4 regions of the Streptomyces sp. NPDC048255 genome follow, and region 3 is predicted to be linked to each of the others. Evidence: riboswitches for the same ligand, from Rfam matches in the RefSeq annotation. Region 3 holds a riboswitch; each other region holds the start of a gene.
The links. A riboswitch is a leader RNA that binds a small molecule or an ion and turns the genes downstream of it on or off. The one in region 3 is predicted to bind cobalamin.
Positions count from the first base shown of each region.

Region 1 (7,429 bases), on a different contig from region 3:
GAGCTGGAGGAGGGCAGCGCCGAGTACTCGTACGTACGCAACACCCTCGTCGAGCTGAACCTCAGCCTGGTGAAGTACGCCGCCCGCCGGTTCCGCGGCCGGAGCGAGCCGATGGAGGACATCGTCCAGGTCGGCACGGTCGGCCTGATCAAGGCCATCAACCGGTTCGACCCGGATCGCGGCGTGGAGTTCACCTCCTTCGCGATGCCGACGATCAGCGGCGAGATCAAGCGGTTCTTCCGGGACACCAGCTGGGCCGTCAAGGTCCCGCGACGGCTCCAGGAGCTTCGGATCGACGCGGCCAAGGCGCACGACGTCCTGGAACAGGACCTCGGCCGCGCGCCCACGGACGAGGAGCTCGCGGAGCACCTGCACGTCACCCCCGCCGAGCTGGCGGAGGGCCGCAAGGCGGCGCACGCGTACTCCGCGCGCTCCCTGGACGCTCCGGTGCAGGAGGACGGGGGCGACCGGGACGCCTACGTGGGGCAGCCCTCGCTCGGCGAGGAGGAGGCGGCGTACGACCGGATCGAGTGCCTGGAGTCGCTGAAGCCGATGCTGGCCGGGCTGCCCGACCGTGAGCGCACCCTGCTCGCGCTGCGCTTCGGGCAGGAGCTCACGCAGTCCGAGATCGGCGACCGGCTGGGCCTGTCCCAGATGCACGTGTCGCGGCTGCTGACCCGGACCCTGACACGGCTGCGCACCGGGCTGCTGACCGACGAGGAGCCGGCCGGCGAGCCGCCGGACGAACCCGCCCCCGACGCGACGCCTACGGCTATGGCAGCGGCTACGGCTACGGCTACGGCTGCGGACCCCGCGTCCGCGCCCCGTCCGGCCGCCGGCTCCGCGCCGGAACCTCCAGCCAGACCGTCTTGCCGGGCCTCCCGCTCCCTGACGGCACCGACCCCCAGTTCCGCGCGAGCCGTTCCAGCACGATCAGCCCGTGCCCTCCCGGCAACGCACGGTCACCGGGCGGGCGGCGGCGCGGAGACTCGGGGCTGTCGTCGCTGACCTCGACGCGCAGGCGCTCGGGCGTGTGCCGCAGGACCAGCTCGCGCGGGCCGCCGGCGTGCAGGCAGGCATTGGTCACCACCTCGGAGACCAGGAGGAGCACGTCCTCCACGGCCTCGGGCCGCGCCTGCCACTGCCAGTCGGCCAGCGCCTGCCGGGTGAAGTCCCGGCACCGGCTCACGACCCCGGCCGTGGCACCGCCCAGGACCAGCCGCCGCGTCTGCTCGGTCACAGGGCCTCCTGTCTCCGCGCCGCGCTTACCCCCGTCAAAGGAAGCCAATCCTAGGGGGTGGCTCGCCGATCAGGCCGGAACAGCCCGGGCGCTCCCGGGTCCACATCCTGGACAACTACGCTCGTTTCATGAACGCAGCAGCCTTCGACCTCGCCGCCGTGAAAGACGCCGACCGGAAGCATGTCTTCCACTCCTGGTCGGCGCAGGAGCTGATCGACCCGCTCGCCGTCGCAGGGGCCGAGGGCTCGTACTTCTGGGACTACCAGGGCCACCGCTACCTCGACTTCTCCAGCGCCCTCGTCTACACGAACATCGGCTACCAGCACCCGAAGGTCACCGCGGCCATCCAGGAGCAGGCGGCCAAGCTGTGCACCGTCGCGCCCGGCTTCGCCGTCGACGTCCGCTCCGAGGCGGCCCGGCTGATCGCCGAGCGCACCCCGGGTGACCTCGACAAGATCTTCTTCACCAACGCGGGCGCCGAGGCCGTGGAGAACGCCGTCCGCATGGCCCGGCTGCACACCGGCCGCCCGAAGGTGCTGTCCGCGTACCGCTCGTACCACGGGGCCACCTCCACCGCGATCAACCTGACCGGTGACGCCCGCCGCTTCGGCAACGACAGCGCGACCGCCGGTGTCGTGCACTTCTGGGGGCCCTTCGCCTACCGCTCGCCCTTCTACTCGGCCGACGAGGCCGAGGAGTGCGAGCGGGCCCTGCGCCACCTCGAGGACACCATCGTCTTCGAGGGCCCGCAGTCCATCGCCGCCGTCATCCTGGAGACCGTCGGCGGCGCGCCGGGCGTCCTGGTCCACCCGGACGGCTACCTGGCCGGCGTGCGCGCGCTGTGCGACCGCTACGGCATCGTCTTCATCCTCGACGAGATCATGGTCGGCTTCGGGCGCACCGGTAAGTGGTTCGCCTCCGAGCACTGGGACGTCGTCCCCGACCTGATCTGCTTCGCCAAGGGCGTGACCAGCGGCTACGTGCCGCTCGGCGGGGTGGCCATCTCGGCCGCCATCGCCCAGACCTTCGCCCGTCGGCCCTACCCGGGCGGGCTGACGTACTCGGGGCACGTACTGGCCTGCGCGGCCGCCGTCGCCACCATCAACGTCATGGAGGATGAGGGCATCGTCGAGCAGTCCGCCCGCACGGGCGCGGAGCTCCTCGGCCCCGGCCTGCGCGCGCTCGCCGAGCGGCACCCCTCCGTCGGGGAGGTCCGGGGCCTGGGCACCTTCTGGGCCCTGGAGCTCGTACGGGACCCCCGGACGCGGGAGCCGCTGGTGCCGTACAACGCCTCCGGGGCGGACAACGCGCCGATGGTGGAGTTCGGGGCCGCCTGCAAGAAGGGCGGGCTGTGGCCGCTGATCGCCGGCAACCGCATCCACGTCGCACCGGCCTGCAACATCTCGCCGCAGGACGTCGCCAAGGGCCTGGAGATCCTCGACGGGGCCCTCTCGGTCGCGGACGCGCACATGCTCTGACCTGGGGATCTGTGGGGTCGCCCAATCCGCCGGTGCGGGTATTCGGAGGATCCGTGCGGTGGTCAACCCCCCGCATACATGCTGCAATCCGTGCAGGCCCGGATGCATGCACCGCAGGCCGAGCACCAAGCACCTACGGACCGGGATGCACGTCAGTCCCGGGGCGGCCCTTCGGGGCCGAACGGCGGGGAGCGGACCGACCGCTGGACGCCGGGCGTACGGGATCCAGACAACCGGACTCCGTGTTCCCGAGTACCCGAAGGAAGACAGCATGAGCAAGCACGTCCTGGCGCAGAACCAGTACGGCAAGGCCGAGAACCGAATCGTCAAGGTCACCCGCAAGGGCAACGACGGTTCCTGGCACGAGATCCGCGACCTCAACGTCTCCGTCGCGCTCCGCGGCGAGTTCCGCGACGTCCACCTGAGCGGCGACAACGGCAACTGCCTGCCGACCGACACCACCAAGAACACGGTGTACGCCTTCGGCAAGGAACACGGCATCGAGTCCCCCGAGGCCTTCGGCATCCTGCTCGCCAAGCACTTCGTCTCCTCCCAGCAGCCGATCCGCGAGGCGCAGATCCGCATCGAGGAGTACGTGTGGGACCGCATCCCGGTCCCGACGCGCAAGGAGCAGCACTCCTTCGTCCGCAAGGGCCAGGAGGTGCGCACCGCGCAGATCACCTACAGCGAGACCACCGGGCTCCAGGTCATCTCGGGCCTGAAGGACCTGACGGTGATGAACTCGACCAACTCCGAGTTCCACGGCTACATCAAGGACAAGTACACGACCCTCCAGGAGGCGTACGACCGCATCCTGGCGACCAAGGTGACCGCGCGCTGGGCCCATTCGGCACTGGCGGCCGACGACGCCGCGTACGACTGGGACGGGTCGTACCGGAAGGTCCGCAAGCACATGCTGGAAGCCTTCGCGGAGACGTACTCGTACTCGCTCCAGCAGACCCTGAACCAGATGGCCGAGCGGGTGCTCGACAACTGCCCCAAGGTCAACGAGGTGCGCCTCAACCTCCCCAACAAGCACCACTTCCTCGTCGACCTGGAGCCCTTCGGCCTCAAGAACGACAACGAGGTGTACTTCGCGGCGGACCGGATGTACGGCCTGATCGAGGGCACCATCCACCGCGACGGCGTGCAGCCGGTGATCGCCACCTCCGACTGGATCGTGGCCTGAGCCTCCGCGCGCGCTCCGTCGCCCGCCTCCTCGTCTAACCCTCCGCGGGGACCTCGTTCCCCAGCCGGAGGTTCCACCGCCCCGCCCGCCCGCTGAGTTCAGTGAGCGTGCGGGGTCGTGCGTCCAGCCGCCAGAACGTCTGCGGCGGCAGTTCCAGCGCGTGCACCACGGCCGCCCGGACGAAGGCCTGCTCGGCGGTGACCCGGTGGGTGCCGGGCTCCAGACCGTCCAGCCAGCTCCCGGCACGGGCGACGAGCGCCTCGACGGACTCCCCGCCGGGCGGGGCGTACGCGGGATCCGTCAGCCAGCGGTGCACCGCGGCCGGATCCTCGGCGGCCACCTCGTCCAGGGTCCGCCCCGCCCACTGCCCGGTGTCCAGGGCGTAGGGCCCGCCGGCCCCGAAGCGGTGGCGCCGCATGGCGGCGTCGAACTCCGGGGTGACGAGGTGAATTCGTACCGAAGAGGGCTTCATAAAGGGAGCGTAAGCTCGGTACGGTCGCGGGTGACACAACTGAATGACGACGGTACGGCGGAAGCACCGGTGAGAATCCGGCACGGTCGCGCCACTGTGAACCCTCCCGGAAGGGGGAGGCAAGTCAGACCCGCCACCGTCGTCGCGAGCACCACTGACCGGGACGCGTGTTCCCTCTGGAGGTACCTGTCATGGCCCACTCCGCCGTGCCCACGACGCCTGTCGCCGTCGCACCCCTCTCGCTCTCCGCGCTTGCTCCCTGGGCGGTCTTCGTCTCCGTCCTCACCCTCGTCCTGCTGTACTTCGTCGGCGTGGAGCAGGGCGCCACCGCGCTCTTCGAGGGCGAGACCGTCCACGAATGGCTGCACGACGGCCGCCACCTGCTCGGCTTCCCCTGCCACTGATCCCCCACTCGTGCAAGGGAACCGCAGCATGACTTCCTCCGCTCCGAGCACCACCTCCCCACGTACCGTCTCCCCCCGCACCCTGCTCGTGCGGGGCATGCTGGCCGGGCTGCTGGCCGGCCTGGTCGCCTTCCTCGTCGCGTACCTCCTCGGAGAGTCCAAGGTGGACGCGGCGATCGCCATCGAGGAGGCCGCGGCCGGCCACGACCACGGCCACGGCGAGGAGGCCCCGGTCAGCCGGGCCCTCCAGGCCACCGCCGGCCTCGGCACCGGCGTCCTGCTCTACGGGGTCGCGCTCGGCGGCATCGGCGCGCTCGTCTACTGCTACGCCCTGGGCCGCATCGGCCGCTTCGGCCCGCGGGCCACGGCCGCGCTGGTCACCGGGGGCCTGTTCGTCGCCGTGACCCTGGTGCCGTTCCTCAAGTACCCGGCCAACCCGCCGGCCGTCGGAGACCCCGAGACGGCCGCCCGGCGGACCACCCTCTACCTCCTGATGATCGCCCTGAGCGCACTGCTGGCCGCGGGCGCCCTCATCCTGGGACGGCGCCTCGCGCCGCGCCTGGGCAACTGGAACGCGAGCACCGTCGCCGGCGTGGGCTTCGTGGCCGCGGTCGGCATCTCCTACGCCCTGCTCCCCGGGGTCAACGAGGTCCCGGCGGGCTTCCCGGCCGCGCTGATCTGGGACTTCCGCCTCGCCTCCCTGGCCATCCAGACCGCACTGTGGGCGACTTTCGGCCTGGCCTTCGGTTATCTAGCCGAACGCGCCCTTGTGCCCGCCTCCGCACCCAAGGAGGCTGTGCAGCCCACAAGTTGACGATGAAGGGGCCGGTAGCACATGCCGACGGCGATCTGGCGGTGGCGGGGCTGGACGGGCGCGGCCCCGTTCTGGCTGAACTCCCTCCTGCTGCTCCTGGCCCCTTTCACCGCCGTCACCCTCCTCGCGCAGCTGGGCCTCATCACCGCCCTCGCCGCTCTCGGAGGGCTGGCCCGCCACCTCTGGTTCGGTGACTACGGACACCCGGCCATCCACCTCGCCGCCGCGCTGATGGGCGCGGCGGCGGCGACCCTCGTGGTGGTCTGAGCCCCGGTCACGGCGCCCGGCCGGCGGGCGTACCCGCGTCCCGCACCACGCGATGTCTGCCGTGCGGGGGTGTCTTCGTCCCCCGGTCGGACCCTTCTGCGGGCACTTCGGGGAACGTCCCGGCGTGTCGGGGCACACCCCTCGCATGAGCGGGACACGACGCGTGCGGACGACACGGAGGGCATGGAGGGTGCTGACCCAGGCCCTGACCGTGGCCTGCGTCGTCCTGCTGTGCGTGTTCGGCGCCGGCCCGGCGGGCGCGACGGCCGCCGAGCCCCGTACGAGCTCCTCAGCGCCCGCGGAACCCACCGAGGGACAGTCCGATCCGGCCGCCGATCCCGAAGCACGGGCCGCCGTACGGCCCCCCGCGCGCGGGCTGCCGGGCGTACAGCGCAGGCCGCTGCCGGTGTTTCACGTGAAACATGCGGCCGGTCCGCCCTGCCGCCCGGCGTCCGGGCCGGCCGAACCGGCGCTGTCCCGGCGGGCGGTGCGCAGTGTGGTCCTGCGCTGCTGACGGGTCCGGCCCGACCACCGGTCAGGCACTCGCAGCGCGTACCCCCACACCCCCCGAGCACCGCGAGGTTCCGCCATGCCCATCGACCCCTACGCTGCCCTGAACGCCATGCTCCGCGCCGAGGCCGCCCGTTTCACCCCTCCGGTCCGCCAGGCCGAGCCCGCCGCGGACAGGACCCCGGCCACCGCCGAGTCGGATAGCGAACCGCAGCCCGCCGCCGAGCCGGCCGCGTAGCGGCTCCCCGCAGGGTGGAGAAGCGCCCGGCCGAAAGTGCGGCCGGGCGCCGATCCCGAACTCAGTCCTCGCGCGTGCTCAGTCCTCGCGCGTGTAATAGCGGTAGAAGGCGGCCGCGCCGACGCCGATGCCCACGAACAGGCCGACGGTGGTGGCGCGGAGCACGGACGAGTTGGTGAGGCTGTGCAGATAGCCCGCGGCGATGCCCGTGAAGACGCCGTACGCGGCGGCGTGCGCCTCCCGCTTCAGCCGGGGGCCGACGCGGTTGAGCGCGAACATGCAGGCGGCGAAGAGCGCGCCGCACAGGATCCCGTAGAACACGTTCCCCGCGTCGACCGGGCCCATCTGACGCTGGATGAAGGCGGCCCAGACTCCGTAGACGAGTCCGGCGAGCAGGGCCCGCGTGAGGGCGTTCCTGACGGTGTGGTCGGTGTCCGCCGTCGAGCGGTAGTGGTGCCGCCGGGAGGCGGTGGGTGCCGCATGTGCCATGACGGGCTCCTCTCTCCCATCATCCAGGGCACACCCGGTGCCTGCGACCGGCAACTCGGCGAGCGGTGTCCGCGCTCTCGCCCGCACGGGCGAATCGGCGCACCCGCCCGCAGCAACGCCGCTCGCGCCCGGCCGCGCGGGCGCTTTCCCTGGTGACGTGCGCACCATCCTGTCGGCGGTACTCATCGTGCTCGTGGCCCTCCTGGTGCCCGCGAGCGCCGTCGCGTACTGGGCCGACCGCGAGCTGGGTGACGCCGACCGCTACACCGCCGCCATGTCCCCGCTCGCCGCGGACCCGGCCGTCCAGGGCGTGGTCGTCACCCAGGTC
Region 1 covers NZ_JBEZMA010000001.1:375,077-382,505, reverse strand. The annotation lists partial or broken gene AB0D94_RS01805 (SigB/SigF/SigG family RNA polymerase sigma factor) at 1-717, shown strand, start outside; gene AB0D94_RS01800 (ATP-binding protein) at 797-1,189, opposite strand; gene AB0D94_RS01795 (aspartate aminotransferase family protein) at 1,369-2,718, shown strand; gene pucL (factor-independent urate hydroxylase) at 2,990-3,907, shown strand; gene AB0D94_RS01785 (histidine phosphatase family protein) at 3,942-4,379, opposite strand; cobalamin riboswitch at 4,391-4,532, shown strand; gene AB0D94_RS01780 (CbtB-domain containing protein) at 4,571-4,783, shown strand; gene AB0D94_RS01775 (CbtA family protein) at 4,812-5,597, shown strand; gene AB0D94_RS01770 (hypothetical protein) at 5,619-5,864, shown strand; gene AB0D94_RS01765 (hypothetical protein) at 6,055-6,378, shown strand; gene AB0D94_RS01760 (hypothetical protein) at 6,454-6,612, shown strand; gene AB0D94_RS01755 (hypothetical protein) at 6,691-7,101, opposite strand; gene AB0D94_RS01750 (hypothetical protein) at 7,259-7,429, shown strand, end outside.
Region 1: another riboswitch for cobalamin. It lies ahead of AB0D94_RS01780 (CbtB-domain containing protein); the one in region 3 lies ahead of AB0D94_RS06320 (energy-coupling factor ABC transporter permease).

Region 2 (7,429 bases), on a different contig from region 3:
CTGCGGCTCGATGCACTCGTACACGCCCGCGATCGAGGCGATCGTCGCCGTCGGGGCGATGGCCAGCAGCAGGGAGTTGCGCATGCCGGTCTTCGCGACCCGGGCGCGCAGCGCGTCCCAGCGCTCCGGCCAGTTCAGCTCGACGTCGTAGTGGTCCGGGTGCAGGACGCCGCGGGCGGTGCGGGTCTGCTCCCAGGCCGGGAGCGGGCCGCTGCGCTCGGCGAGGTCGCAGGAGGCCTCGTACGCGGCCAGCATGATGCGCTCGGAGAGCTTGGCGGACAGGGCCTTCGCCTCGGGGGAGTCGAAGGGCAGCTTCAGCTTGAAGAAGACGTCCTGGAGGCCCATCGCGCCCAGGCCCACCGGGCGCCAGCGGGCGTTGGAGCGGCCTGCCTGCTCGGTCGGGTAGAAGTTGATGTCCACCACGCGGTCGAGGAAGGTCACCGCGGTGCGGACGGTCTCGTCGATCCGCTCCCAGTCGATCCCGCCGTCGACCACGAACGCGCCGAGGTTGACCGAGCCGAGGTTGCAGACGGCCGTCTCGCCGTCGTTGGTGACCTCGATGATCTCGGTGCACAGGTTCGACGAGTGGACGACGGTGCCCGGCTCGGCGGTCTGGTTCGCCGTGCGGTTGGAGGCGTCCTTGAAGGTCATCCAGCCCTGGCCGGTCTGCGCGAGGGTGCGCATCATCCGGCCGTACAGGTCGCGGGCGGGCATGGTCTTGCGGGCCAGGCCGGCCGCCTCGGCCTTGCGGTAGGCGGCGTCGAACTCATCGCCCCACAGGTCGACGAGCTCGGGCACGTCGGCCGGGGAGAACAGCGACCAGTCGGCGTCGGCGTTCACGCGGCGCATGAACTCGTCCGGCACCCAGTGGGCGAGGTTCAGGTTGTGCGTACGGCGCTGGTCCTCACCGGTGTTGTCGCGCAGCTCCAGGAACTCCTCGATGTCCGCGTGCCAGGTCTCCAGGTAGACGGCGGCGGCACCCTTGCGGCGGCCGCCCTGGTTCACGGCGGCGACGGAGGCGTCGAGGGTCTTCAGGAACGGCACGATGCCGTTGGAGTGGCCGTTGGTGCCGCGGATCAGCGAACCGCGGGCGCGGATGCGGGAGTACGACAGGCCGATGCCGCCGGCGTGCTTGGAGAGGCGGGCGACCTGGTGGTAGCGGTCGTAGATCGAGTCGAGCTCGTCCAGCGGGGAGTCCAGCAGGTAGCAGGAGGACATCTGCGGGTGCCGGGTGCCGGAGTTGAAGAGCGTGGGGGAGGACGGCAGGTAGTCGAGGCGGCTCATCAGCCGGTACAGCGAGGCCACTTCCTCGACGGCCTGGACGCTCTCGTCCGCGGCGAGGCCGCAGGCCACGCGCAGCATGAAGTACTGCGGGGTCTCGATGACCTGACGGGTGATGGGGTGGCGCAGCAGGTAGCGGCTGTGCAGGGTGCGCAGGCCGAAGAAGCCGAAGCGGTCGTCGGCGCCCTCGGCGAGGGTGTGCTCGACCAGCGCGTCCAGGCGGGGGGCGTGGGTCTTCACGAACTCGGCCGTGCGGTCGGCGATGAGCCCCTCGCGGTGGCCGACGGCGACGGAGGCGGAGAAGGACGTGGAGCCCTGGCCCGCGGCCTCGTCACGGACGGCCAGCGTCAGCAGCCGGGCGGCGAGCCGGGAGTAGGCCGGGTCCTCGGAGATCAGACCGGCGGCGGCCTCGGTGGCGAGCCCGCGCAGCTCGGCATCGTCGGCGGCGGAGCTGCGGCCGCGCAGCGCGGAGGCCGCGACCCGGCCGGGGTCGGTGTCGGGGAGGTCCGCCGTCAGCTCGGTGAGGGTACGCAGCAGCGTGGCCCCCGGGCCCTCGGTGTTGTCGCCAGAAATGGACTCGGCGCGCGGTGCGGAAGGCGCGATGGTCACGGCGGGAGCTCTCCCTCGCTCGGCCGGCCGTCGGCGGGGCGCGAGCGGGCGCATGCGGGCGTGGCAGAAACGCGTACACCGCATGGCGTCCACCAGCCCAACCGCGAGGCCCGGACGTGTCGGCACCCGGTTCGGTCGAGCCGGGCGCGCTGTCGGCAGGTCCTCGGACTTGCATGTGCACCAATGGGTGTACTTCATACCGTTGCGGGACAGTTCCGGATTCGCACCGGATTCCCCTGCGGCGACAGCAGGCATGAGCATACATGTGGGGGCGGACCGTTGCGGTAGCCCCCACATCTTGTGTCGGCGTGGCTACAGGCTGAGGCGGTAGGTGAGCAGTGTCAGGCCCGGGACGGGTGCCCAGTCCCGCTCGGGAGTCCGTACGAATCCCAGCCGCTCGTACAGCCGCCGGGCGCTGATCATGCCGCTCTGGGTGGAGAGCACCAGGTGCGTGACGCCCTCCAGCTCCCCCGCGCGGGCCACGCAGGCGCGCACCAGCGCCTCGCCCGCGCCGCGCCCGCGCGCCGCGCGGGAGACGGCCAGCATCCGGAACTCGGCCTCGCCGGGCCCGGCGATGTCGGCCAGCGGGCTCCCGGGCGGGGCGAAGGTCACACCGCCGAGCACGCGTTCCCCGTCCTCCTCGTCGACGGCGACGAGCACCTCCCCGTCGGCGGCGCGGGCGGCGACATCGCGCAGCACGTCCGCGTAGAACGCCTCGTCGGCCCCGAGGAGCCCGTCGCCCAGGTAGGCCCGCGCGGTGATCTCGCCCAGCTGTTCGTACTCGGTGGGCAGTGCGGCCCTGATGACGATGTCCATGCGGTCGAGTGTGCAGGACGGCTGTCGGTGCCCGGCGCTATCGTCGGAGGCAGCACCGTCGAGGAAGGCGAGCGAGGCGTGACCGTGATGACCGACCGGCCCCACATGACCATCGAAGAGTTCGAGCACCTGGCCCGCATAGCGGCCCGCGAGGGGGAAGGGCTGCGACTGGAATTCATCGGTGGGGTGCTGAGGAGCAAGGCCATGCCAGACGGGGACCACGGGCGGATCATTCTGTGGCTGACGCGGATCTGCATGCAGCACCACCCGGAGTTCTGGCTGCACCCAGGGCAGGGGATCAAGGCGGAAGGGTACCGGGAGGGCCGCGCCATTCCGGACGGGGTTCTGGCGCACGAGGACGCGTTCGTGGGGCAGGGCGACTGGGTGGACCCGAGCCCGATCCTGATGGCCGTCGAGGTGACGTCGTGGGACTCCGACACCGAGCGGCGCGACCGGATCGAGAAGCCGCGCGCTTATGCGCAGACCGGTATCCCCGTGTACCTGCTCATCGACCGGCTCAAGTGCCAGGTTCTCGTTTACAGCGACCCGGGTGGCGACCGCTACGAGACTGTGCGCACCGTCCCCTTCGGCAAGGAAGTCAAGCTTCCCGACCCCGTCGGCATCACGCTCCAGACCGAGGTCCTCAAGGACTGGGTGCGCTGACCGTCCAGGCCGAAGGCCCCGCCGGACCATCCGGCGGGGCCTTCGTATGTAAGGCATGGGCTCAGCAGCAGCGGAAGCCCTCGCGGGGGTCCGCCTCGCGGGAGTCCGTACGGGCGCGTTCGAATTCCCGGCGGCTCGGGACCGCCGCGGCCGGGTCGTGGGAGCGGGCGTGGGCCACGTACCGGTCGTACGCCGCCTCGCCGGAGAACTCCCGCAGGTAGAACCAGGCCTTGGCCAGGGCCCCGCGCAGGCCGCTCATGAGGACACCGGCTCCTTCACGGCGCCGCCGCCCGAGTCGAGCCCGGCCGCCGCGAGCTCGGCGCGCTCCTCGGGGGTCGGGATCAGCCCGGCCGGGGCGATGATCTTCGACTCGGTCCACGGAACCTCGGAGAGCTTCACGGACTCCGGGCTGCTGATGGCCTTGAAGCAGGTCCGGGCCGCGTCCAGCAGGACGATGATGATCAGGACCGCGAACAGCACCGACAGCACGCCGTCCACCGTGGCGTTGGTGACCACGGTGTGCATCTCGCCCATGTTCTTCGCGGGCGGCAGGACCTTGTCGGCGTCGATGCCGGCCTGGTACTTGTCGCGCTGCGCGAAGAAGCCGACCTTCACGTCCTCCGAGAAGATCTTCTGGTAGCTCGCGGTCAGCGTGACCGCGACGTCCCAGGCCAGCGGGACACCCGTCACCCAGGCCCACTTCAGCCGCCCGGACTTGACCAGCAGCGTGGTGCAGACGGCCAGGGCGACCGCCGCGAGCAGCTGGTTCGCGATGCCGAACAGGGGGAAGAGCTGGTTGATGCCGCCCAGCGGGTCCTTGATGCCGACCCACAGGAAGTAGCCCCAGCCGCCGACGACGATCGCGCTCGCGAGCCACACGCCCGGCTTCCAGCTGACGTTCCGGAAGGACTTGTGCACGTTGCCCAGGGTGTCCTGGAGCATGAACCGCCCGACGCGGGTGCCCGCGTCCACCGTCGTCAGGATGAACAGGGCCTCGAACATGATGGCGAAGTGGTACCAGAAGGCCTTCATCCCTGCGCCGCCGATGACGGCCGAGAAGATCTCCGCCATTCCGAGTGCGAACGTCGGGGCGCCACCCGTACGGGAGAGCAGGCTGGCCTCCTCCACGTCCTTCGCGGCCTGCGCGAGGGCCTCCGGGGAGATGGCGAAACCGAAGTTCGTCACCGCCGCCGAGGCGGTCTCGACCGTGGTGCCGATGACGCCCGCCGGGGAGTTCACGGCGAAGAACAGACCCGGGTCGATGATGGACGCCGCGATCATCGCCATGATGGCGACGAAGGACTCGGTGAGCATCGCTCCGTAGCCGATGACCCGGACCTGGGTCTCCTTCTGGATCATCTTCGGGGTGGTGCCCGAGGAGACCAGGGAGTGGAAGCCGGACAGCGCCCCGCACGCGATGGTGATGAAGACGAAGGGGAACATCGAGCCGGCGAAGACCGGGCCGTCGCCACGGGCGGCGAAGTCGGTGACCGCGGGCATCTTCAGGGTGGGCATCGCGATGACCACGCCCAGGGCGAGCAGCGCGATCGTGCCGACCTTCATGAAGGTGGAGAGGTAGTCGCGCGGGGCGAGCAGCATCCACACCGGCAGCACCGACGCGACGAAGCCGTACCCGATCATCCAGACGACCAGCGTCTCCTTCTCCAGGGTGAAGGTGTCGGCCAGCGAGGACTCCGCGACCCAGCCGCCCGCGACGATGGCGAGCAGGAGCAGCGCGACGCCTATGGCGGAGACCTCGGTGACCCGTCCCGGCCGCAGCACGCGGAGGTAGAAGCCCATGAAGAGGGCGATCGGGATGGTCATGCCGATGGAGAAGACGCCCCAGGGGGAGTGGGCCAGCGCGTTGACGATGACCAGCGCCAGCACCGCCAGCAGGATGATCATGATCGCGAACACCGCCACCAGGGCGGCGGCCCCGCCGACGGGGCCGATCTCGTCCCGGGCCATCTGGCCGAGCGAACGCCCGTCGCGGCGGGTGGAGAAGAACAGCGTGACCATGTCCTGGACGGCGCCCGCGAAGATGACGCCCGCGACGATCCAGATGGTGCCCGGCAGGTAGCCCATCTGCGCGGCGAGCACGGGCCCGACGAGCGGGCCGGCGCCGGCGACGGCGGCGAAGTGGTGCCCGAAGAGCACCCGCCGGTCGGTCGGGTGGAAGTCGACACCGTTGTCAAGGCGTTCGGCGGGGGTGGCCCGCGTCTTGTCCACCTTCAGTACGCGGTGCGCGATGAAGCGCGCGTAGAAGCGGTAGCCGATCGCGTACGAGCCCAGCGCGGCGGCGAGCAGCCAGGCGGCCGAGATCTCCTCGCCGCGCGAGAGGGCCAGCACGCCCCAGCCGAGGGCTCCGATGAGCCCGACGAGCACCCATAGGGCGATGGACCTCGCAGAGGGCGAGCCCGGCGTGGTGTCCGGACTCGCCGCGTCCTGTTCTGTCCCTGTTGCTTCCGGTTCGGGCATGGCCCTCGTCCCCTCGTCGATCATCTGCGTGAGCGCAGGGAATCTACGGGGGGTTACCCGCTGAACGTAAGACCCCGTCCGTATTCCGGTATCCGGACGGAGGGTCAGACGGCGGGGCGCTTGAGCCGGGCGACGAACTTGTAGCGGTCCCCGCGGTACACCGAACGCACCCATTCGACCGGTTCGCCGTCGGCGTCCAGCGAGTGGCGGGAGAGCATCAGCATCGGCAGCCCCACGTCGGTGCCGAGCAGTCCGGCCTCGCGCGGCGTGGCCAGCGAGGTCTCGATCGTCTCTTCGGCCTCGGCGAGGCGCACGTCGTACACCTCGGCGAGGGCGGTGTAGAGGGAGGTGTACTTGACGAGGGAGCGGCGCAGCGCGGGGAAGCGCTTGGCCGACAGGTGCGTGGTCTCGATGGCCATCGGCTCGCCGCTGGCCAGGCGCAGCCGTTCGATGCGCAGCACCCGCCCGCCGGTGGCGATCTTGAGCAGGCCGGCGAGGGTGTCGTCGGCCGTCACGTAGCCGATGTCCAGCAGCTGGGAGGTCGGTTCCAGCCCCTGGGCCCGCATGTCCTCGGTGTAGGAGGAGAGTTGGAGCGGCTGGGAGACCTTGGGCTTGGCGACGAAGGTGCCCTTGCCCTGGATGCGTTCCAGCCGTCCCTCGACGACGAGCTCCTGGAGCGCCTGGCGGACGGTGGTCCGCGAGGTGTCGAATTCGGCCGCGAGCGTGCGCTCCGGCGGTACGGGTGTGCCGGGCGGCAGCGTCTCGGTCATGTCGAGCAAGTGCCGCTTGAGTCGGTAGTACTTGGGTACGCGCGCCGTGCGAGTGGCTGCCCCGCTTTCCGGCTCCGTGATCGCCCCTTCGGTGGCCATCGCCGCCCGCCTTCCCGACTCCAGTTTCGCTGCCGTCACCGGCTCCTCCGATATGTGCGGTCACATCGTGACACGTGCGGGGGGACAGGCCTTCTCTCCACCCAGGTGTCGGTCCGATAACGGACCGGGCACCCGATCATTAGACCCTTGACACCCCTAAAGGTCTAGGCCAAGCTCCGGTTACTGGTCTAAACCAATATGGATCAGATCCCGGCCCCACGGCAGTACTTCGCGTATGTCACCGCGGCGGGCAAGGGAAGTGCAGGCAGGCATCCCTGAGGAGGGTGGCGTGAAGCGCAAGCTCATCGTGGCGGTCAGTGTCGCGGGCATGATGGCCGGAGTCGCGGCGTGCGGCAACAGCAGCGACGACAAGGCCAAGGCCGACGCGGGCCCCAAGGAGATCACCGTCTGGGTGATGGACGGCTCCGCGCCGAAGGCCTGGATCGACGAGGTCAACAAGGAGTTCTCGGCCAAGCACCCCGGTGTCACGGTCAAGGTCGAGGAGCAGAAGTGGACCGGCATCCAGGAGAAGGTCACCACGGCCCTCTCCGAGAACACCCCTCCGGACGTCCTTGAGCTCGGCAACACCCAGACCGCCGGCTACGCGGTCACCGGCGGTCTCGCCGACCTGAGCGGCGACAAGGCCAAGCTCGGTGCCGACGCCTGGCAGAAGAGCATGCTCGCCTCCGCCGAGGTCGACGGCAAGCTCTACT
Region 2 covers NZ_JBEZMA010000016.1:66,135-73,563, forward strand. The annotation lists gene AB0D94_RS15765 (ribonucleoside-diphosphate reductase subunit alpha) at 1-1,890, opposite strand, end outside; cobalamin riboswitch at 2,027-2,186, opposite strand; gene AB0D94_RS15770 (GNAT family N-acetyltransferase) at 2,203-2,706, opposite strand; gene AB0D94_RS15775 (Uma2 family endonuclease) at 2,785-3,369, shown strand; gene AB0D94_RS15780 (YbdD/YjiX family protein) at 3,431-3,628, opposite strand; gene AB0D94_RS15785 (carbon starvation CstA family protein) at 3,625-5,847, opposite strand; gene AB0D94_RS15790 (GntR family transcriptional regulator) at 5,952-6,716, opposite strand; gene AB0D94_RS15795 (extracellular solute-binding protein) at 7,006-7,429, shown strand, end outside.
Region 2: another riboswitch for cobalamin. It lies ahead of AB0D94_RS15765 (ribonucleoside-diphosphate reductase subunit alpha); the one in region 3 lies ahead of AB0D94_RS06320 (energy-coupling factor ABC transporter permease).

Region 3 (7,429 bases):
GGCCTCGCCGATCCAGCCCGCGTCGGCCTGCGGCGGGATCGCGTAGCCCAGGTGCTGGAGGCTGTAGAGCACGTTCATGGCGCAGTGCTTGACGCCGTCCTCGTTGCCGGTGATCAGAGCGCCGCCCACGCGGCCGTAGTAGGCGTACTGGCCCTGCTCGTTCAGGATCGAGGAGCAGGCGTAGAGGCGTTCGACGACCTGCTTCATCACCGAGCTGTTGTCGCCGAGCCAGATGGGGCCGCAGAGCACCAGGATCTCGGCGTCCATGATCTGGCTGTAGAGGACCGGCCACTGGTCGCTCTCCCAGCCGTGCTCGGTCATGTCCGGCCAGACGCCCGTCGCGATGTCGTGGTCGACGGCGCGGATCAGGGAGGTCCGGGCACCGGCCGCCTCCATGACCGCCCGGCTCTTGTCGATCAGACCTTCGGTGTTGCTGGTCTCGGGCGAGCGCTTGAGCGTGCAGTTCACGTAGACGGCGGTCAGGTCGGAGTAGTCGTAGTCGGCAGCCACCCCCTCAGCCTGCGCAGCGTGGGGCGCGGACGCCAGCCGACCGCGCCCGCCCGTGGCACTCCCTAGAGGCTTTCGATCATCGCGTCCGCACTCGCCGCGTTCAGCGCGAGCCGGACGTCGGCCAGCGCCACGAGGCGGATCAGCGCGCGGACGTCGTCCCCGTGCGGGTGCGAGGCGAGCGGGTCGAAGAAGAAGACCAGCATGTCGATCTCACCCTGGGTGACGAGGGCCCCGATCTGCTGGTCGCCGCCGAGCGGGCCGCTGCGCAGCGGGGTGACGTCCAGACCGATCAGACGGTTGATCAGGGTGCCGGTGGTACCGGTGCCGTAGAGGCGGTGCGGCTTGAGGTCGGCGGCCCGGCGCTCCGTCCAGGCCAGCAGGTCGGCCTTGCGGGAGTCGTGGGCGACCAGGGCGATGCCGCGCGGGCGGTCGGGGCGGGCGCCCCCGCCGCTCAGCCAGCTGGGGTCGGCCAGCGGGAAGAGGTACACGGCTGCGGCGCGCAGTTCCTCGCGGCTGACGGACCCGTCGCCGTCGGCGTCGACGCTGTCGAAGGCCAGGGCGTCCGTGGCGCCGGACAGACCCGTCGCGCCGAAGATCCGCTCGTACTCCTCCCGGTCGATGCGGCCGTCGCCGTCCCGGTCGAGGGCGTCCGCGAGCGCGTCGAGGGCGCGCAGGGTGGAGGCGCGGAAGGAGGCGTCCCCGTCGAAGGCGTCACGGGCGGCTGCCGCGACGAACTCCTGCTCGCTGATGCGGCCGCCCCGGTCGGTGTCGGCGGCGGCCTGGAGCTGGGTCCACAGTTCCGCGTACACGTCGTACAGCGCGGCCCGGCGGCGGGTGTCCCCGGGCTCGGTGAGCTGCTCGGCCAGCCGTCCGGCGTAGGCGATCAGGTCCTCGCGGCCGAGCTGGCCGTCGCCGTCCAGGTCGTACGCGCGGAACAGCGCGGCGATGCGGGGCAGCCAGTCCTCGGCGGTCACGGACATGCGGAACTCCCTCGTCAGGTGCGGTTGTTGGTGCATATGGTAGCGGGTCGAACACGCACAGTGAGCGCAAGCGGAATCCGAGCTCCGCCGGCGGTTCCGAGGGTGGGTTGGTACCCGTCCGCGCGGCCGACTAGGGTCAGCGGGCCTTGGTGTTCGGGAAACCGGTGTGAAACCGGTGCGGCCCTCGCCACTGTGATCGGGAAGTCCGGCTCCACTCCTGCGGGAAGCCACTGGGCCCGCGCGGGAGACCGCACGGCCCCGGGAAGGCGGAGTCCGGGCATCAGTACCCGTGAGCCAGGAGACCGGCCGGGGCGCGTTGTCCATCCACGAGGTGCTGGAGAGGTCTCCCTACTCATGCATATTGCCGAGGGGTTTCTGCCCCCCTTGCACGCGGTCGCCTGGGGCGCCGCGTCCGCTCCCTTTGTCGTGCACGGCGTGCGCGCCCTCACCCGCGAGGTGAAGGCCAACCCGGAGAGCACCCTGCTCCTCGGCGCGTCCGGAGCGTTCACTTTCGTCCTGTCCGCCCTGAAGATCCCTTCGGTGACGGGCAGTTGCTCGCACCCCACCGGTACGGGGCTCGGGGCCATCCTGTTCCGGCCGCCGATCATGGCGGTGCTCGGCACCATCACCCTGCTCTTCCAGGCGCTGCTGCTGGCGCACGGCGGGCTCACCACCCTCGGCGCCAACGTCTTCTCGATGGCGATCGCCGGGCCCTGGGCGGGCTACGGCGTCTACCGGCTCCTGCGGAAGTTCGACCTGCCGCTGATGGTGACCGTCTTCTTCGGCGCCTTCTTCGCCGACCTGGTGACCTACTGCGTGACCTCCGTCCAGCTGGCGATGGCCTTCCCGGACGCGAGCAGCGGCTTCGTGGGCTCCCTGGAGAAGTTCGCGGGCATCTTCGCGGTCACCCAGATCCCGCTCGCCGTGAGCGAGGGGCTGCTGACCGTCCTCGTCGTACGGCTGCTGATGCAGTCCAGCAAGTCCGACATGGTGCGCCTCGGCGTCGCCAAGCTGACCGGGGGCAAGGCGAAGCAGGAGACCGACCAGGAAGCGGTGGCCCGATGACCAGGAACGCGAAGATCAACACCCTGCTGCTGCTCCTGGTGGCGGCGCTGGCCGTGCTCCCGCTCGCGCTGGGGCTCGGCGAGGGCAAGGAGGAGCCGTTCACGGGTGCGGACGCGCAGGCGGAAGCGGCGATCACCGAGCTGAAGCCGGACTACGAGCCGTGGTTCACACCGCTCTACGAGCCCCCCTCCGGCGAGATCGAGTCGGCGCTGTTCGCCCTCCAGGCGGCGCTCGGCGCGGGCGTGCTCGCGTACTACTTCGGAGTCCGCAAGGGCCGCCGCCAGGCCGCTGCCGCCGCGGCGGCCACGGCAGCCCCGGCCGCCGCCGCTCCGGCGGGTACGGCGGGCACCGCCGCGGAGTCGTAGGCGGTGCTGCCGATCGACGTGGCGGCGCACAGCAGCCGCTGGCGTCACCGCCATCCCCTGGAGAAGGCCCTGCTGGGGATCGGGCTGACCGTCACGGCGGTGTGCCTGCCGCCCTGGCCCGGCGGGCCGCTGGTCGCCGCCGCCACCCTGGCGGTGCTCCTCGGGCCCGCCGGGGTGTCCGGACGGCAGCTGTGGCGGGCCTTCCGGATCCCGCTCGGCTTCTGCTTCACCGGGGCGCTGCCGCTGCTGGTCTCGGTGGGCGGGCCGGCCGGGTTCGTGGTGCTCGCCCCGGACGGCCCCCGGCACGCGGCGGAACTGCTGCTGCGCACCTCGGCGGCCTCCCTCGGGGTGCTGCTGTTCGCCTTCACCACCCCGGTCTCGGACGTACTGCCCCGGCTGGTGCGGGCCGGGGTGCCGGCTCCCGTGGTGGACGTGGCCCTGGTCATGTACCGGATCGGGTTCCTGCTGCTGGACTCGATGGCCCAGATCCGCCGGGCCCAGGCGGCCCGTCTCGGGCAGCGCGGCCGGGCGGCGGTGTGGCGTTCGCTGGCAGGGCTGGCGGCGACCTCGTTCGTACGGGCCTTCGACCGTGCGGCGCGGCTCCAGGACGGGCTGGCCGGGCGCGGCTACGACGGCGCGCTGCGGGTGCTCGTACCGGAGGCGACGCTGTCCTGGCGGTTCCTGGCCGGCTCCGGCGCGCTGCTGACCGGCCTGGCCGTCCTGACCCTCGTACTGAAGGAGCTGTATCTGTGACCCCGTTGGTGGAACTGGTCGGCGCGGGCTACGCCTACGAGGACGGGCCGTCCGTGCTGTCCGGCGTGGACTTCGCCATCGAGGAGGGCCGCGCGCTGGTCCTGCTGGGCCGCAACGGCAGTGGCAAGACCACGCTGATGCGGCTGCTGAGCGGGGGTCTGCGGCCGGGTTCGGGTCAACTGCGGCTCGACGGAGCGGTGGTGGCGTACGACCGGAAGGGTCTGACCCGGCTGCGGACCGGCGTCCAGCTGGTGGTGCAGGACCCAGACGACCAGCTGTTCGCGGCCTCCGTCGAACAGGACGTGTCCTTCGGCCCGATGAACCTGGGCCTGCCCGCGCCGGAGGTCCGCCGGCGGGTCGACTCCGCCCTGACGTCGCTGGACATCACCGCGCTCCGGGATCGCCCGACGCACCTGCTGTCGTACGGGCAGCGCAAGCGCGCGGCGATCGCGGGGGCGGTGGCGATGGCTCCGCGCGTGCTGATCCTGGACGAGCCCACGGCCGGGCTGGACCCGGACGGGCAGGAGCGCCTGCTGGACGTGCTGGCGGGGCTGCGGGCGGACGGCACCACGGTGGTGATGGCCACCCACGACGTGGAGCTGGCGGTCCGCTGGGCCGACGACGCGGCGGTCCTCACCCCGTCGGGCATCCGGACGGGGGCGGCGCGGGACCTCCTGTCGGACCCGGAACTGCTCGCCTCGGCGGGCCTGCGCCAGGCCTGGTCCCCGGCGGTCACCGCGTTCCTGCGCGCCCACGGCTTCCTCGACGCGCACACCCCCGGTCCGCGCGTGCCGGAGGCGCTGGCCGCCTGGCGCTAGACCCTCCCCCGCGGGCGTCAGGGCCCGCCGGGACGGCACTCCCTAGGATGGCCGCATGTCGCTCCCGCACGCCATCCTCACCGCCCTCCTCGAGAAGCCCTCGTCGGGGCTGGAGCTGACCCGGCGCTTCGACAAGTCGATCGGGTACTTCTGGTCCTCCACGCACCAGCAGATCTACCGGGAGCTGGGCCGGCTGGAGGAGGCCGGGCTGATCCGGGAGCTGCCCAGCGAGGTGCCCGTCCGCGGGCAGAAGAAGGAGTACGAGGTGCTGCCCGACGGCAGCGCGGAGCTGGCGCGGTGGGTCGACGAGAGCCAGGACCCCAAACCGCTGCGCGACGCGCTGCTGCTGCGGATCCGCGCGGCGGCGGTCGTCGGGCCGCCCCGGCTCGGGCCCGAGCTGCGGCGCCATCTGGAGCTGCACCGGGAGCAGTTGGCGAAGTACGAGGCCATCGAGGCGAAGGACTTCCCGCCGGAGCGCGCCGCGGTGGAGGACCGGCTGCGCCGGCTCGTCCTGCACGGCGGGATCGCCCTGGAGACGTTCTGGCTGAGCTGGCTGGAGGAGGCCCTGGCGGAGGTCGAGGACATGACGCCGCCGGACGGCACCACGACGGCCTGACGCGCCCCCGCCCCGGGCAGGTGGGGCGACGGCGCGTGGGGCCGGACGTGGGGCCGGAGCGGGCCTGCTCGTTCAGCCGGACCCTGCTCGTTCAGGCGGGCCCTGCTCGTTCAGCCGGGCCCTACCTGTCCAGGCGGGCCTACTTGTTCAGGGAGGCCCAGAACTCGTCGAAGCTCAGCAGGCCGTCGCCGTTCGCGTCCTTCGCGGCGATGACGGCGTCCGCGACCGGGCCGGTGACGAACGGGTCGCCCATGGCCGCCAGGGCCGCCCGGAACTCGTCCGCCGTGACGAAGCCGTCACCGTTCACGTCGAACTTGCCGAACGTCGTCCGTGCGCTCTCGATGTCCGCCACTGGGTCCACCCCTTCTTGGTGCTTGTTGACCGGCTCAGGGTAGCGGCCTGCGCGGAGCTCCCCCGCCGCGGGTCCCGTTCGAGCGGCAGATAGAAATTCCATTACCCTTCCGTAATGCGGAAGCGATAATTCCAGCCAACAAATCCGGCCCGGACTTGTCACGCTCCGGCACCACGGCATAACGTACCGACATTGCCGCCACACCAGGAGCGCAGGGCTCCCAGGGACAAGCGGCAATGAGGGCGATCACACAGGTGACGATCACAGCCGACGCATCATTCGAAGTTCTGCCCTTCACCCGCACCTGCCGCCATATCTGGGAAGACGGCGACCATGTGCTCATCGGAGTGAGTCCTGGAAACAGCTACTTCAGCTCCGAGCGCATCACCGGTCTCGCCCAGTGGGCCACGACCCGCTTCGCGCAGGTCGACTTCGTCTACGCAGACCTCCACGTGGACCGGATGTTCGCCGCCTTCGGCTACACCCAGGAGCACGCGGAGAAGCGCGCCACGAAGGAGATCAAGGCGGTCCGGAGAAGGATCCTCAAGGGCGTGGAACAATCAGGGACCTCACACGCCGAGATCCGCGTCAGAGCACTTTCGGAGTTCCAGGAGAACCCCGTCTACCAACTACTGCACCGGCGCGTACTGCATTTCCTGGAGACCGACGACGAATTCCGTAAGGGCTGCGAGAAAATGGCCCTGCACTTTGTCGGCTCCAAGTTGCCGGAAGGTGAATCCATCACTGCGGAGCAGTTGCAAGTCTGTTTCGATTACATGGCGGCCGAGCTGCCGTTCTTCGTGGACACCCCGAGCATTCTCGACGTGCCGTCCTCGGTGGCGGCCTACCACGTCAAGATGCCGCTGACGGATGTCCTCTTCGCACGCGGCGGGGGCCTGCGCGCGACCAGGAACCAGGCGTACGCCGTCGTACGGCCCGAGGCCGCCGAATCGGTGCGCGAGGTGCCCGAGCGCGGAGCGCCCGAGGGCACGGCACCACAGCACAGCGTGAACCACGTACCGACCGAAAGGATCGTCGATGAGCGTCGAGCAGCTTGAGGGCCGGGGGACTCAGGAGCAGCCGCTCCTCGACTTCCCGCTCTCGCGGCGCGGAGACGTGCTTCCGGAGGAGTGCGGCTGGCTCCGCGAGAAGGCCCCAGTCGCCAAGGTCCGTACCCTCACCGGGGATCCGGCCTGGCTGGTCAGCAGCTACGCGCTGGCCAAGCAGGTGCTGGAGGACGAGCGGTTCAGCCTCAAGGACACGGCGAACGCCGGGGTCCCGCGCCAGTACGCGCTGACGATCCCGCCCGAGGTCGTCAACAACATGGGCAACATCAACAGCGCCGGTCTGCGCAACGCGGTGATGAAGGCGCTCAACCCGCGCCAGAAGGGGCTCCAGGACCGGCTGCGCGCCATCGCCGGCGAGCTCATCGACCAGATCGTGGCCGAGGGCGGCCCGGCCGACCTCCGGGCGGGGTTCGCCGACCCCTTCTCGGCGGCGATGCACTGTCAGGTGCTCGGGGTGCCCTTCGAGGACTGGCGCCGGCTGATGTCGGGGCTGGACGTGGCCTTCATGACGGCGCGCGAGCCCTTCGCCGACTCCGCGCTCAACTGGTACAAAGACGTTGGCTACTTCGCCGACCAGCTGGGCGCCCAGCTCGCCCGGCCCGCCGAGGAGCGTACGGGGCTCCTCGGCAAGTTCGCCGAGCTGAAGGAGGCCGACCCCGAGTCGGCGCACCTGACCGACGACATGTTCGCCACGGTCGCCGTCTCGCTCTTCGGCGCGGGCGCGGTGTCCACCTCAGCCTTCCTCACCCTCGCGGTCCTCGCGCTGCTCCAGAAGCCCGAGCTCATCGGGTACCTGCGCGAGCACCCGGAGCGCATGGGCAAGGCCGTGGACGAACTGCTGCGCTGGAACCTGTCCGTCGGCGACGGCCTGCCGCGCATCGCCCTGGCGGACATCCAGCTCGG
Region 3 covers NZ_JBEZMA010000004.1:210,265-217,693, forward strand. The annotation lists gene AB0D94_RS06310 (flavodoxin family protein) at 1-510, opposite strand, end outside; gene AB0D94_RS06315 (methylglyoxal synthase) at 573-1,490, opposite strand; cobalamin riboswitch at 1,621-1,816, shown strand; gene AB0D94_RS06320 (energy-coupling factor ABC transporter permease) at 1,845-2,555, shown strand; gene AB0D94_RS06325 (energy-coupling factor ABC transporter substrate-binding protein) at 2,552-2,920, shown strand; gene cbiQ (cobalt ECF transporter T component CbiQ) at 2,924-3,673, shown strand; gene AB0D94_RS06335 (ATP-binding cassette domain-containing protein) at 3,670-4,491, shown strand; gene AB0D94_RS06340 (PadR family transcriptional regulator) at 4,547-5,107, shown strand; gene AB0D94_RS06345 (EF-hand domain-containing protein) at 5,247-5,459, opposite strand; gene AB0D94_RS06350 (tRNA-dependent cyclodipeptide synthase) at 5,714-6,517, shown strand; gene AB0D94_RS06355 (cytochrome P450) at 6,498-7,429, shown strand, end outside.

Region 4 (7,429 bases), on a different contig from region 3:
GAGGGCGTCGAGCTGGTGCCGTAGGTCCAGGTGGTTGGTCGGCTCGTCCAGGACCATGGTTCCGGTGCGCTGCGCGAGGGCGCGGGCGATCAGGACCCGCTGTTTCTCCCCGCCCGACAAGCGGTCGAAGGGCGCGTGCGCGAGGGCGTCGACGTGGAGCTCCGCCAGTGAGCGCGTGATGATGTCGCGGTCGTCCGTACTGTCGCCCGCGAAGGCCCGCTTGTGAGGGGTGCGGCCCATGGCGACCACGTCGTACACGGTCAGCTCGAAGTCCCCGGACGTCTCCTGAAGGACGGCCGCGAGCCGCTGGGCGAGCCGCTTGCCGGGCATCCGCCAGACGTCCTCGCCGTCGAGCAGGACCCGGCCCGAGGTGGGGCGCAGCGCCCGGTAGAAGGTGCGCAACAGGGTGGACTTGCCGGCGCCGTTGGGGCCGACCAGGCCCATCACCTCGCCGGGTGCCACGTGCAGCGATACCTGGTGGACCAGCGCCTTGCCGTTCATGACGACGCTGACGCCCTCGGCGTCAAGACAACCGGGCCCGCCGGTCGGTGGGTTCGTCACCGCGCCGCCTTTCGTCGCATCAGCCAGAGGAAGAAGGGACCGCCGACCAGGGCGGTGAGAATGCCGACGGGTATCTCTTCGGGGCTCATGAACGTACGCGCGGCCAGGTCGGCGGAGATCAGGAAGGCCGCCCCGAGGAGCGCTGCGGCGGGCAGCGCGCGACGGTGGTCGGCCCCGACGAGCAGCCGCACCACGTGCGGCATGATCAGCCCGACGAACCCGATCTGCCCGCTGACCGCGACGATCGTGCCGATCATCAGGGCCACCAGCGTGAACAGGGCGCCGCGGAACCGGTGGACGTCCAGACCGAGGGCCGAGGCGGCCTCCTCCCCGGCGAGCAGGAGGTTGAGCGGACGGCAGACGCCCAGGAGGACGGCCGTACCGAGCAGGACCGCACCGACGGGGACCCACACCGTCGTCCAGGTGGTCCCGGCCAGTCCGCCGAGCATCCAGCGCAGCGCGGACTGCGTCTTGTGCGGATCGTTCGAGGTGACGATCAGGAAGCTGGCCAGCGCCGACAGCACTTCGGCCATGGCCACCCCGGCCAGGACCAGCCGTACCGTCGTCATCCTCCCGCCGGAGCGGGCCAGGAAGTAGACGGCGACCAAGGCCGCCAAGGCGCCGCAGAACGCCGCCACCGGCAGCGTGAACAGCCCGAACATTGTCAGGTTCAGGACCAGGACGAGCACCGCGCCGACCGACGCACCGGACGAGACACCCAGCAGCATCGGGTCAGCCAGCGGATTGCGGACCAGCGCCTGCAACGCCATCCCGGCCACCGACAGACCTGCGCCCACCACACCGGCCAGCAGCACCCGTGGCAGCCGGACGTCCACGACGATCGTCTCGCGCACCGGGGTCCACGTCGGCTCCGCGAGGGCCGGGTGCACGCGGTGCAGCAGGATGTTCCACACCTGGTCGGCCGGCACGCTGATCGATCCCGCCGCGATCCCGGCCGTGGCCGCGCAGGCCACCAGCAGGCCCAGAAAGGTCAGCACCAGGCCGTACGGGAGCCCGGGGCGCCGCGCGGGGACGGGCCGGCCCTCCTCGCGGAGGCCGGCCCCCTCGGCCGCCGGGGCCTTCACAACCGTCACTGGACGCGGCCCGGGTGGAGCTGCTTCGCCAGCGACTCGACGGCAGACGGCATCCGGACGCCGAGCACCGTGGAGGACAGCGGCAGGACCGCGAACCTCTGGTTCTTGATCGCGGGCACGTCCTGCAGCGCCGGGTGGGCGAGCAGGAACTTCTTCTTGTCCTCGACGGACTGGTCGCCGTAGTCGTAGATGACGACGGCCTCGGGGGCACGCTGCGCCACCTGCTCGAACGAGACGTCGCCGAAGGCCTTGTCCAGGTCGGAGAAGAGGTTCACCCCGCCGGCCCGCCGGATCATCTCATTGCCGATGCCCTTGCCGCCCGCGGTGAAGGCCGTCTTGTCCCCGCTGTCGTACACGAAGAGCTTGACCGGGGTGACACCGGCGAGCCCGGTCTCCACCTTGTCGAGGGTGGCGTGCAGTGTCGTCAGCCGTTCCTCGGCCCGCTCGGGCACACCGAAGATCTTGCCGAGGGTGCGGATCTCCTCGTCCATGGAGGCCACGTTCACCGGACCCGTCGGGCACTCCTCGCTGTTGAGGTGGGTATTGATCCCGGCCTTGGTGAAGGCGGCCCGGCTGCGTCCCTCCTTCTCGTCGAACGTGGAGGTCCACCCGCCGTAGACGAAGTCGGGCTCGGCCTCCAGGAGCGCCTCGAAGGAGGGGTACTCCTTGGAGAGGACCTTTACGCCGTCGTAGGCGGCCTGGTACTCGGGGAGGATCTTGTCGTCGAGATAGCCCGTGCCCACCATCGACTTCTCCAGGCCGAGCGAGAGCATGACCTCGGTCGCGTGCTGGTTCAGCGAGACGGCGCGCTGCGGCGGACGCTGATAGGTCGTGGTGATGCCGCAGTTGTTCACTGTGATCGGAAACCCCTTGGCGGGAGCACCCGCAGAGGGGCCGGCCGTGGATGTAGTGCCTCCTCCGCAGCCGGATATCAACAGGGCCACAGCGAGTGCGGACAGGACGGACTTCGGGTGGTTGCGGAGCATGGGAGTTCCTCTCAACGCAGGTGGATCGGAAGGTCCTCGCGCCTCGTCGGCAGACGGACCGAGTGAGGGCGTGCGGCCAGGGCCCGTAGGAATCCGTCCAGTCCCGCCCGCCATCCCGCGACCGCTGATGCACGCTAGGGGCAACTGCGGAACTCTCGCAATAAGGCGACTGGAACGGGAAGGGCTCACAGGGGCGCGCAGCGTCGCGCGCCGCGGATCGCGCTACGGCCGACGGGACAGCACGGCGAACTCCGGCCACAGCACTAGGGGCGGGCCGGAAGACTGCTGGCTGGCGTCGGAGCCAACTCGCCTACGCGGTGGCCGGGTCCAAGGCGTCGAGAGCCGGGACGGGGCGCGGCCTGCCGTCGGCGTCTATCGCGACGAAGGTGAGCTGGGCGGTGGCCACCTCGGTCGTGGGTCCCGAGGCGTTCCATCGCTCGGCCCGCACACTGACGGTGACGGTCATCGAGGTTCGGCCGGCCCGTTCCAGTTCGGCGTCGACGCTGAGCAGGTCACCGGCGCGCACCGGCGCCAGGAAGGACATCCGGTCCACGGCCACGGTGACGGCGGGACCGCCGGCGTGCCGCCCCGCAGCTGCGGCGGCCGCGTCGTCGATGAGCTTCATCACCACGCCGCCGTGGATGGTGCCGTAGAGGTTGGTGTCGTGCTCGCTCATGATGTGGGCGAGCGTGACCCGGGACTCGCCCGGGCCCTTGGAAACGCACCTCACCGTGATGGCGGTCTGGTCGGCCACGTCAACTCTCCTTCGCGAGTCGCGCCAGAGGGTCCCGGAGGGTGTTCTTCGGGACCACCGCATGACGAGTCGGCATGCGGACAGCGGCAGGTCTTCGGACTCGCGGGCACGTCGCCCGACCGGGCTGACACCTACTGGCCGTCGCTTCCCGGACCCGTTCGGGTCCAGTGCTCTATGACGGCGGTCGTTCCCACTCACCGCTGCGGGGCAGTCCCGGAATCTCACCGGGTTCCCTCTTACGACGCGTCCTGCCTGGTGGCAGGGGCGAACCAGCTGTACCCACAGCCTACCCGTGACGGCACGATGCCAAGTCCCTCCCCGGCCCGGCCTGCTGACCGGACGGAACACCCCTGCTGCCTACGCGGCCGGGACCCGACCCGGTCGAGGTTCAGCCGGTCCGCCGCCCGGCCGCCGGGAGGACATGGCTCAGATCAGCGCGTTCTTGTAGAAGATGCTGGAGCGCCGGTCGCCCTCCACGCCGGTGGCGAAGCCGATGAAGAGGCGGGCCTCGCCGGCGTCGGTGCGGTAGATCGCCAGGCCCTCGGGCTCGCGGTGGTGGAGGGTGGAGCCGGCCTTGGTAAGGACGGGGCCCTGCGCCACGGTGCCCGTGTTGATGTCGATACTGGTGACGTAGGAGTTGCCGTCGCCGGTGGGGGTGCCGTCGCCGGGGTACGCGTCACCCGTCAGGTAGTACATATACGAGCCGTAGAGCGTGTAGCCCTGCGGAGTGCCGGAGATCGTCGGCTGCTTGAAGTCGACCAGAGGCGAGCCGAAGCTGCGCGTCTCGAAGGCGGAGAGGGGATACACGGCGATGCGCTTGCCGGCGCTGGTGTGGTAGCGCACGATCATGCGCTGGTAGACCGGGTCGACGGAGCAGGTGTACTCGGTGGCCCCGGAGATCGGCTGGTAGGCGGCCGAGGCAGCCGGCGAGCTCAGGGTGGTGTCGGCGGTGAAACGGATGGGGGCGAGCGCGGTGCCGTACCCCTTGCTGTTCGCGTCGCACTCGATCCACAGCTCGGTGTCGGAACCGCTCGGCAGCGCGGCGAAGGCGACGCCGTGGCCGAAGCCGTTGAGGTGCATGTACGAGATGTAGTTCCCGTCGAAGTCCATCTTGTTGATGCACAGGTCACCATCGGACTCGGCGCTTCCACTCCGCTTGGTTGCCACGAACAGGAACTTGTTCACCCAGTCGAAGGCGAAGCTCTGCTGGACCCGCGCACCGTGCGTGTCCTTGGACCGGAACAGGTCGTGCGACGGCTGCGCGAGGTCGAACCGCTTGGTCGCGGTCACATCAGCCGAAGCGGTCTGCGCGCCGGCGGCGAGCCCGAGAGCGGCGAGCGAGGCGCCAACACCGGTGCGTATGAGGCCGCGGCGGGAGAGGGGGAGGCCAGGGATGTGGTTCATGGGGGGACTCCGAGGCATGGGTGGAGGGCAGGGACACGTGATGCTATCCATCACAGGGGTGGTGTGACATGTCGGGTCCGGTGGGCAGTTGGGTGTCCGGTTGATCTCGATGGGAGGCAGCAGGGTGGCCCCTGGGACGGCGGGGGCCGGCGGTGCGAGAGCCGCCGATGTGGAACGCCAGGCAGGGCGCCCCGGTCTCGGCCGACCTGTCTCGAAACGGAATGGATCACCGCCGCCTCTGTCGCGTTTCCGTCGCTGGTGCTCCTCACAGCCGCCGGGGTGCACCGCTCAGCCGGGAGGACGTGAGTCCCTGTGAACCGGCATCTTCGTCACTACCTCGCGCGTCCGGTAGAGGCATTGAAGATGTGGCGGATGATGGACGCGGCCTCGTTCGGGTTGTGGTCCAGCCAGTCGGTGAGGTGTTCGCGGACGACCTCCTGGACGTAGGCGCCCGCTTCGGGATTCCTGAGCTTGGTCTTGGTGGCGCCCTCGAAGACTGGATGGGCGAGTTTTACGGAGACGACCGCGGTCAGGCCCTCGTGGACGGCTCCGGCCGTGATGTCCTCGTCGTCTGCGGACAGCTGCCCCTGCCGGCGCGCGTAGTCGTTCACGAGGTCCGTGAGCGCGGTACGGAAGCCCACTTCGTGGGCCCCGCCCTCGAGGGTGCGGGTGCTGTTCGCGAAGGAGTGGAGCTCTCCCGGGGACCAGGTGTTCCACTGCATGGCGACCTGCACGAAGACCGTCTGGTCCTCGTTCTCAGACTCGAAGCTGATGGCGGGGGAGTGGACGAGACTCACGGGGTGGGGGTTGAGGCGGGTGACGAAGGCCCGGAGGCCGTCCGCGTGGTGGTGGCGAACAGGCCGCTCCGGCCGCTCATCGGTGAGCGAGATGGCCAGGCCCCCGTTGAGGAAGGCCAGTTCCTGGAAGCGCTCCGACAGCGTGGCGAACGAGTACCGGGTGATCTCGAAGATGTCGGCGTCGGGCAGGAATGTGATCGTGGTGCCGTGCTCGCTCGTCTCCTCGTTCCTCGTCAACGGGGTGACCGGGGCGCCCTTCTCGTACTCCTGGGTCCAACGGCGGCCGTCTCGGTGGACCTCGACCATGAGACGGCTCGACAGCGCGTTGACCACGGACAGGCCCAGGCCGCTGAGGCCGCCGGAGACCCCGTAGCGGGTGTGGGGCCTGGAGCCGAAGGACAGCTCCGTCAGTTCGAGTTCGACGGCCGACTTGCCGGTGGGCTCCTCCACCTCGACGGGCAGGCCCCGCCCGTTGTCGGCGACGCGAATGCCGCCGTCCGCGGTGATCGTGACGTCAATGGCGTCGGCGTGGCCGGCCTGGTGCTCGTCGACGGCGTACGAGACGACCTCGTACACCAGGTGGTGCAGGCCGCGTTCGCCGGTCGAGCCGACGTACATGCCGGGGCGCCTGCGTATCGCCTCGTGGCCTTCGAGTACCTGGATGTGGCTGCCGGTGTACTCGTTCACGTTCGCGGGCTGACTGGGGTTGCCGAACTCGGTCATGAAGCACCCTCCCTGGGCCGTCCTGAGCAGGTTTGCGGGCGGAGCCAGCCGAAGCAGCCGACGCTGCGTCCATGTCGTCGCCCGTGCGTGCCCATCTTAGGTATCTGGAGGTAAAAGTGCAGGTCAGGCTATGGATGGCGAGGTCCCAGGTGGCCGCGTCCACGGCATTGCCGAAGCCGCCGTTCCGTGGGGTGGCCGCAGGGAGCGGAGCAGCGTGAAGGCCCCGCCGAAGGCGCCCGAGGGGGCGTTCTCGACGCAGCCCGAGGGCGTTTTCCCCGCGCATCGAGGATGCCTCCTCCGGCGGACAGCCTGCACAGGCCCAGTACGCGGATCGGGCCGAACGCGTGACGGCGGGCCGCCGCGGCGGCGGGGCACGCACCCGTCCGAGCCGCCGCCGAGCTCCGCCGCGTGAACGCCGACTTCTCCAGCCGCGCTGGGGACCAGCGCCCAAGAGGAGAGGCCTCCAGGGAGGACATCCCTGGAGGCCCCTTCACATGCCGCGGGTGGTTGCTCAGGCCGTCGTACGGCGACGGCGGCCGGTGCCGGCCACCAGGGCCGCGCCCATGGCCAGTGCCACGCCGGCGCCCCCGAGCGCCCAGCTGGTGGCCGCGTCGGCGCCGGTGGCGGCGAGCTCGCCGCCGGTCTGGGTGGTGGTGCCGGTGGTGTTGGTGTTGCCGGTGTTGCTGATCGGCGTGGTGGTGCTGCCGCCGTTCGGGTTGGGCTGGTTGCCGGTGTTCGGGTCGGCGGCCAGGATCTTCACCAGGACCGGGCGGCTTTCGCTCCGGATGTTCGAGCCGATCTCAAGGACCGTGCCGGAGGCGCGGAACTGCGCGTAGCCGAGCTGGGCATCGGCGGTGAACCGGATGCGCAGCTTGACGTCGAAGGTCTTGCCCGCGGGGATGGCGCCGCCGGCGAGGTGGTTGACGACGTAGTAGCCGTCGCTGTAGCCGAGTTCCGCGCGCTCCCAGCCGTTCTTGCCGTAGACCTCGACCTCCAGCTGCTCGCCGTCCATCGGGACCCAGTCGGGTCGGGCGAGGCTGAAGTACAGGTGGAAGTCGTCCAGGGCCGGCTTGCCGGAGTTGTCGACGTGGATGGTGAGGTCCTGCCAGG
Region 4 covers NZ_JBEZMA010000056.1:5,475-12,903, forward strand. The annotation lists gene AB0D94_RS30590 (ABC transporter ATP-binding protein) at 1-588, opposite strand, end outside; gene AB0D94_RS30595 (iron ABC transporter permease) at 558-1,646, opposite strand; gene AB0D94_RS30600 (ABC transporter substrate-binding protein) at 1,652-2,641, opposite strand; gene AB0D94_RS30605 (acyl-CoA thioesterase) at 2,952-3,395, opposite strand; cobalamin riboswitch at 3,463-3,684, opposite strand; gene AB0D94_RS30610 (teichoic acid biosynthesis protein C) at 3,822-4,799, opposite strand; gene AB0D94_RS30615 (ATP-binding protein) at 5,132-6,319, opposite strand; gene AB0D94_RS30620 (hypothetical protein) at 6,831-7,429, opposite strand, start outside.
Region 4: another riboswitch for cobalamin. It lies ahead of AB0D94_RS30605 (acyl-CoA thioesterase); the one in region 3 lies ahead of AB0D94_RS06320 (energy-coupling factor ABC transporter permease).